Regions from separate parts of the Pontiella sp. genome, predicted to be linked through region 1. Evidence: riboswitches for the same ligand, from Rfam matches in the RefSeq annotation. Region 1 holds a riboswitch; the other holds the start of a gene.
The links. A riboswitch is a leader RNA that binds a small molecule or an ion and turns the genes downstream of it on or off. The one in region 1 is predicted to bind thiamine pyrophosphate.

Region 1 (3,941 bases):
CTTTTCCTCTTCCGAAAGCTGCAGCAGCCGGTTGAGGGCGCCGCGTTCCTTGAACGCGCCGCTCATCTGCTGGGTCTCCATTTTGAGCAACATGTCGCACCCGGCCAGATCGGAAAACACCTGCGCCCGCCGCAACGGCGTCTCGATGACATTGCCTTTGACGTTTTCGTACGCTTGCTCGATATCGATTTTGGAAACCATCACTACGCCTTCCTTTCCACGGATAAGATCCGGAGCCACGCGGCTCCGGCGGGGAGCGCCTTCCAAGGCCGGATCAGGAGTTTCTGATCTCGGCGGAGATGCGCATGGAGCAATATTGCTCGCCGCACATGGAGCAGTAGTGCTGGTCGGTCTTGTCGCGCTCTTCGGGCGGAAGCGAGGCCAAACGGTATTCCTTCGCCCGCAGCGGATCGAAGGTGAGATTGAACTGGTCGACCCAGCGGAATTCGCCGCGGGCCTTGCGCATCGCTTCGTCGCGGTCCATCGCGCCGGAAACGCCCTTGGCGAGGTCGGCGGCGTGGGCGGCGATTTTGTGGACGATCACGCCCTCCTTCACATCGTCGCGGTTCGGCAGGCCGAGGTGCTCCTTGGGCGTCACGTAGCAGAGCATGGCCGTGCCGTGCCAGCCGATCACCGCGCCGCCGATGGCGGAGGTGATGTGGTCGTAGCCCGCCGCAATGTCGGTGACCAGCGGTCCGAGGGTGTAGAACGGCGCTTCGAAACAATCTTCGAGTTGCTTGTCCATGTTGGCCTTGATCTTGTCGAGCGGCACGTGTCCGGGGCCTTCGATCATGACCTGGCAGCCGTATTCCCAGGCAATCTTGGTCAGCTCGCCGAGGGTCTTGAGCTCGGAAAACTGGGCTTCGTCGTTGGCATCGGCGATGCAGCCGGGGCGCATGCCGTCGCCCAGCGAGAAGGTGATGTCGTAGGCGCGCATGATTTCGCAGATTTCGCGGAAGTGGGTGTAGAGGAAGTTTTCCTGGTCGTTGTCGACCATCCACTTGGCCATGATGGATCCGCCGCGGCTGACGATGCCGAGCTTGCGCACCTTGGCCGCGGGAATATCTTTCTTCAGGACGCCGGCGTGGATGGTGAAATAGTCGATCCCCTGCTCGGCCTGTTCGATGAGCGTGTCGCGGTAGAGTTCCCAGCAGAGGCCGTCGGCGTTGTCGTCGATCTTCTTGAGGGCCTGGTAGAGCGGCACCGTTCCGATGGGCGTCGGCGCGTTGCGGACAATCCATTCGCGGGTGTCGTGGATGTCGGCCCCGGTGGAGAGGTCCATCACGGTATCGGCGCCCCACAGCGTGGCCCACTGCATCTTTTCGACTTCCTCTTCGATGGAGGAACCCAGCGCGGAATTGCCGATGTTGGCGTTGATTTTGGTGCGGAACTTCCGGCCGATGATCATCGGTTCGGCTTCGGGGTGGTTGATGTTCAGCGGAATCACGGCGCGCCCGGCGGCGACTTCGGCGCGGACGAATTCGGGCTCGACCATTTCGCGGATGGCCACGAATTCCATTTCGGGGGTGACGATGCCCTTTTGGGCATAGGACATCTGGGTAACGGACTGCCCCGGCTTGGCGCGGAGCGGTTGGCGCCGCAGGCCTTTGAAGGCCTTTTCCGAGTTGGAAAGAATATCGACGCCGGAAGCATGCACCTCGACATCGCCGCGCTCGGCGATCCAGTTTTCGCGAATGGCGGGCAGGCCCTGCTTCAGGTCGGGCTCGTAGGAGGAGTCGGTGTAGGGACCGCTGACGTCGTAGACGGGCAGATCCTCGTTGTCGCCGTGCAGCTTGATCGTGCGGAAGGGAACCCGGATATCCGGGCGCGATCCTTCCACGTACGTTTTTTCAGACCGGGGAAAATATTTGCCGTAACCACTCATAATTCAGTTATCCGTTATCAGTTATTCGTTGTTGGTTCAAAAACCCGGAAGGGAAAACCAATTAACCGTTGACCAAAACAGATAACTGCTTTCGAGGCGAAAGCCGAAGGAACAGCTTCGCTTCCCTTCGCGGCATGACCCGCACAGGTTCCAAGGGTTGGAATCTCAGACAGCACCGCCGTCTCCCCTAGCGAACAAGGGAGCACGCTACTCAATCAGCGTAGGGTTGCAAGCCATAATCGGGAGAAATCCCTATTTCCGGCTGCGGCGGGCGAGGGTGAAATAGGCCAGAACGCCGCTGGCGATGCCGCGGGCGCAGGCCTCGCGGTAATTGGCCGTGTTGAGCAACGCCTCTTCTTCGGGATTGGTCAGGAAGCCGCATTCCACCAGCGCCGCCGGGCACGGGGCATTCTTCAGAACGGAATAGCGGGCCCGGCGCAGGCCGCGGTCGTTGCGCTTGGTGGCCTTGACGAGGTTGCCCTGCAGATTGAAGCCCAGCACCGCATTGGCGGCATCGAAGGAGTTGTTTTTCATGGCGAACGTGTCGCCGGGCTGGCCGTAGTGGTTGCTCGAATCGGCTCCCTCGACCGTCATGATGAAGGTTTCCACCCCGTGGGCACTGGAATCGCCGGCGCCATCGGCATGGATGCTCACGAAAAGGTCGGCGCCCACGCTGGCGGCATAGTCGGTTCGCTGCTGGAGCGAGGGGATGATGTCGGTCGAACGCGTCAGGCGCACCTGGATGCGTTTGGCCTCGAGCTGGGCCTTGACGCGCAGGGCAATGTCGAGCACCACCTGCTTTTCGCGGATGTTCGTCCGGGGCCCGGTTGCGCCGGGGTCGCTGCCGCCGTGGCCGGGATCGAGCACCACCACCTTGGGCGTGCGCTTCTCGAGATAGGCATAGGAGCGCATGATGCAGTCGATGCCCTTCTTGAAATCCGCCTCGCGAATGGCCCACTCCTTGCCGGACAGGCGGCAGGGATGATGCAACCAGACCATGATGCCGTTGATCCATGCGCGGCGGCTGTTGGTCTCGATTTCGATGGTGTTGTACTTGTTTTTCAACACGCAATTCTTGCCCGACATGGACATCTTCATGGTGTAGAGCCGCGCGATATAGCTGAGCGAAACCGTCCCGGTGGGCGACTTTGCCTCAACGGGCTTCGTGCTTCCGCACCCCGCAAGTAGGACCGTGTTGAAGAGAAAAAGCTTTCTGGTAATCGGATGCATAAAACCTCGAAATCAAGCTACTAAAAAAGATTTAGGTTTGGAAAGAGCCGATTCAATCCGTTTTAATGGCGGGCATGTCGTACAAAGGAATCAACGGACAGCTGGTCGAGGGTTTGCGCAGAGGACTGACGGCTGTGGGGATCGTGCTATTCATTGGCACGGCCGGCTACCGTTTCATCGAGGGGTGGAACTGGATCGACAGTTTCTACATGACCGTCATCACCGTCACCACGGTCGGCCTAAACGAAGTCCATCCGCCCTCGGACGCCGGAAAAATTTTCACGACCTTTCTGTGCGTCGGGGGGGTTGCCGTGATGGTCTACTGCCTGGCGCGCATCGCCGAATTCATGTTCCAACGCAGCATCGGCAACGTTTTTGGGAGAAGATCGATGATGAAAAAAATCAGCCAGATGAAAAACCACGCCATTATTTGCGGCTATGGCCGTACCGGGATGCAGGTCGTGGCCGAACTGCAGGCCGCCCACATGCCGTTTGTGGTGATCGAGGAAAACGCGGAACAGGCCAAGCGCATGGCGGAGCTGGAAATCCCCCACATCCTGGGCGACGCCACCGAAGAGGAGCCCCTCGAAGCCGCCCAGATCGGCCAGGCCGACTCGCTGGTCGCCGCGCTCGACACCGATGCGGAAAACCTGTTTCTGACGCTGACCGCGAGCGGGCTCAGCAAAAAGCTGCGCATCATTGCCCGCGTACACGACCCCGACAACTCCCGCAAGTTCCGCAAGGCGGGGGCGCACCGCGTGGTTTCGCCCATCTCGACCGGCGCGAACCAGATTGCCCAGCTGCTGACGCGCCCGTCGGTGGTCGA
Region 2 (3,941 bases), on a different contig from region 1:
CGACTTCGTATGCTTTCAAGTGAAAGATGCGGGGTAAAACATCCACGCGTGATCATTTTTTACCCACGAATCTTTTACCTGCCCGCCGCCGACCGTTGCGGAAGACAGGAACCTTTCAAACCCGACGCCCTCATCAGCAAACTCATGAGCCCAACGGGCAATTGCGGAATATTGGATGCTCATCAAGGGTTGTGAGGCGATGCGGAAAGAGTCCATAAATTGGAAGCTCAGCTTTGTGCTGGAGGGGGACCTCCTGCTGATTTCGGACAATTGCATTCTGATCGATGACCGCTATGTTTTTGTCGATCCGCTTCCTGCCTCGTTGACGCCGGAAAAATTGCTCCGGATTGAGCGGCGGAAGCGCCGCAGGCGGGGCCGTTCGCGCTTGGAAAGCTACGGAAGAAGCCATCGGAATGCCGCCCGCCGCGCGGGAGGTCCCGAGGCCGCAGCGGAAAAGAATATCCGGCGTGCTTTGTGGTGAGAACTTATGCTTTCTGGTAGCGGGCGGGTTCGCGGTAGGTGGCGTCCCAGTTCTTGAAGACCGGTTCGAGACCCTTGGCGCGGAGCATGGCGTTGAATTCGTCGATGCCGCGGTCGTCGGAAATCTCGAACTGCGCAGTCGATTCCTCGGAGTCCTCGCTATAGCCGCCGACGGTGGTTTTGCTGGCCACGCTCATTTTGGAGATGCCGAGTCCGGCCATGCCGTCGCGCACGCGGCGCGGCTCGCGGGTGGAGAGCACCAGCGGAATTTCCGGCAGGCAGATGCGCAGCGCGAACACAAACTGGGCCAGCATTTTTTCGTCGACCGGGAAATCGGGCTCGAAACCGCCGAGCTGCGGGCGGATGCGCGGGAAGGAAATCGAGACGCCGGCCTGCCAATAGGTTTTCAGCAGATGCTTGGCGTGGCGGTAGACGCAGAGGATGTCGTGGCGCGGGTCGGCCAGGCCGAGCAGGGCGCCGATGCCGATGGTGCGCATGCCGCCGCGCAGTGCGCGGTCGGGGGCATCGACCCGCGCGGCGAAGTCGCGCTTGTCGCCCCAGCGGTGCATGCGTTCGTAGACGACGGGGTCGTAGGTTTCCTGGTAGATCGTCACGCCCGTGCATCCGGCTTCGGCCAGCCGGCGGTATTCCGCCTCCGCCATCGGGAAGACTTCGACGGTTACGTTGTGCACGTATTCCGCCGCGATCGAAACGCAGGTTTCGAGATAGTCCACATCGGCTTCGGGCATGCGTTCGCCGGTGAGCAGCACCAGCTCTTCGAGGTGCATCGCGCGGATGGCTTCCATTTCGTGGCGCAGGTGCTCGGTGTCGAGTACGCTGCGCGTGGCCTTGCGGTCGGCGGCGATGCCGCAGTAGAGGCATCCGCCGTTGCAGAAGTTGGAGAGGTAGAGCGGGGTGTAGAGCGAGATGGTCCGGCCAAAGTGCCGCCGCGTAATGGTTTGCGCGCGCTGCGCCATCGGTTCGAGAAAGTGGGCGGCTTCCGGCGAGAGCAGGGCCGCCAGCGTTTTCTCGTTCGGCGCGTCGGCATGGAGCGCGCGTTGTACATCGGCGGCGCTGAATTCAAGGTTGAGCCACGGTTCCGGGCTCAACCACGCTGGAAGTGGTGTTTTCATGGGCGGGGAGGGGGGCTGCTGGTTAGTCCGTTTGAGTGGCGAGGAACGAGGTTAGGGGGCTTGAGGCCACGGCCACTTCGCTGGTCGGCATCAGGCCGGCTTGATAGGCCATGCGACCGGCTTCGACGCCGCCCTTGAATGCGGCGCCCATGGCGGAGGGATTGTCGGCGGCGGCGATGGCGGAGTTGACGAGCACGGCGTCGCATCCCATCTCCATCGCGCAGGCGGCCTCGGACGGCGCGCGCAGTCCGGCGTCGACCACGACGGGGATGTTGGCGTCGCGTACGATGATCTTGATCATTTCGGCGGTGGAGAGTCCCTTGCCCGTTCCGATGGCGGCGCCCAGCGGCATGACGGCCGCGCAGCCGACGTCTTCGAGCCGCTTGGCCAGCACCGGATCGGCCGGAATGTAGGGGAGGACGAGGAAGCCCTGCTTCACCAGCTCGATGGCGGCTTCGTAGGTTTCGATCGGGTCCGGCAACAGATGGTGCGGGTTGGGGTGGATCTCCAGTTTCACGAACGGGCTCTTGCTCAGCTCGCGGCCGAGCAGCGCGGCGCGGATGGCTTCCTTGGCGTTCATGGCGCCGGAGGTGTTCGGCATCAGCCGCACGTTTTTGAGTTGCGAAAGCGGACCGTATAGATCGTCCTCCGCCTGTGCGCGGTTAAAGCGCCGCAATGCGACGGTCACCAGCTCCGTGCCCGAGGCTTTGACCGCATCGATCATCGCCTGCGTGCAGGAAAACTTTCCCGTTCCCAGAAACAGGCGCGAGCCCAGTTTCTGATCGCCGATTTTTAAAACATCTTCATTCATGGTGTAGACCTCATTCATCCCGAAGGGTGCCGGTTTTGCGTGCGCGGTGTCTTTGCGGGTTTTGGTTATCCGCCGCCGACAAAGACGAGCATTTCCACTTCGTCGTTTTCGTTCAGCGGGGTGGTTGCCCATTGTTCGGACGGGACCACGTTGCCATTGACCATCAGCGCCGTGTGCGCCTTGGTTGCGCCCAGCTCGTCGAGCAGGGCATCGATGGTGCCGTCGCCCCCGAGTTCGTGGGCCGTTCCGTTTACGGTCAGTTTCATGTTCGGTACTCCAACAAAAAAGCGTTCCCGGGAACCCGGGAACGCTGGAAGTCGATTCAACGCTCCCTTGCGCCGGCATAATCCGGATCAGGTTCAACGGGTATGATCTCAGCACGTTTCGAACTTCGAAGCGGCACCCCGGGTGACTAAGGAGCGACGTTGCCAAGCCCGCCGGAGGAAGTAAAGCAGGAAGCGCCGGCATTTGGGGACGCAATCCCCCAACGCCGCCGGGCCGGGCTCATTTCGCGAGAATGGTCTTGTTAAAGTCGCCGGGAGTTCTCCAAGGTTCGGGCAATGGGCACATTCAAACACATCATTTGGGACTGGAACGGCACGCTGTGGAACGACACCTCGCTCTGCACCGAGATCAACAACCACATGCTGGAGCGGCGCAACCTGCCTCGGATCGATGTTGCGCTTTACCGCGACAAACTCTGCTTCCCGGTCGATCAATACTACTGCCAGCTCGGGTTCGACTACGCGACCGATCCCTACCCCGTGCTGGCCGAGGAGTTTATCGCCGAGTACACCGCGCGCCGATACGAGTGCCCGCTGCACGAAGGCGCCCGCGAGCTGATTGCCGAGCTCCGGGCCAAGGCGATTCCGCAGGCGGTGCTCTCGGCCTATGAGCAGGGCGCGCTGTTGCATTCGGTCGACTATTTCAAGTTAACGCCGTTCTTCGACGACGTCATTGGCCTTAACGATATCTATGCCGCCGGCAAGGTGGAAAACGGATTGAAATACATGGACGGGCTCGTGCTCGATCCGGCGGAAGTGCTCTTTATCGGCGACACATTGCACGACTTCGAGGTGGCCGAGGCCATGGGGGTCCACTGCGCGCTGGTTGCCTGCGGCCACAACAGCCGCCCCCGCCTCGAAGCCTGCGGCGCCCCCGTCTTCGACTCCTTGGCCGATGTTGGCGAATATATTTTGTAAAGGGTTCCGGAGTGCGCCGGTTCTTCCTGGAGTGCGCCGGTTTTTCCTGGAGTGCGCCGGCAAGGAGCTTGCGACGCGACGGCGCTTTAACCGTCGCTCGGCGTGCACGAAAGCGGTGTCGCGCTTCGCTTGCCGCCGCACTCCAGGATATTTTCACTTTTTTCCGAAATCGGGCTTGCTAAACCCGAACGTTTGGCTATATTGCCAAATATTAATTGAGGGACAATTCATGAATGCGAAGGAAAAATTGCTGTACGAAGCGAAGGCGAAGGTGCTCAAGGCGCTGGCGCATCCGACGCGCTTGTGGATGGCCGA

Region 2: another riboswitch for thiamine pyrophosphate. It lies ahead of thiS (sulfur carrier protein ThiS); the one in region 1 lies ahead of thiC (phosphomethylpyrimidine synthase ThiC).

Annotation. Positions count from the first base shown of each region.
Region 1 is NZ_JBFJYW010000001.1:22,097-26,037, reverse strand. Features, by position in the region: gene ilvA (threonine ammonia-lyase) at 1-201, opposite strand, end outside; gene thiC (phosphomethylpyrimidine synthase ThiC) at 275-1,885, opposite strand; TPP riboswitch at 1,991-2,084, opposite strand; gene ABYO54_RS00120 (N-acetylmuramoyl-L-alanine amidase) at 2,138-3,115, opposite strand; gene ABYO54_RS00115 (TrkA family potassium uptake protein) at 3,190-3,941, shown strand, end outside.
Region 2 is NZ_JBFJYW010000297.1:537-4,477, reverse strand. Features, by position in the region: gene ABYO54_RS14310 (hypothetical protein) at 176-481, shown strand; gene thiH (2-iminoacetate synthase ThiH) at 486-1,613, opposite strand; gene ABYO54_RS14300 (thiazole synthase) at 1,636-2,424, opposite strand; gene thiS (sulfur carrier protein ThiS) at 2,490-2,690, opposite strand; TPP riboswitch at 2,735-2,841, opposite strand; gene ABYO54_RS14290 (HAD family hydrolase) at 2,985-3,626, shown strand; gene ABYO54_RS14285 (ArsR/SmtB family transcription factor) at 3,856-3,941, shown strand, end outside.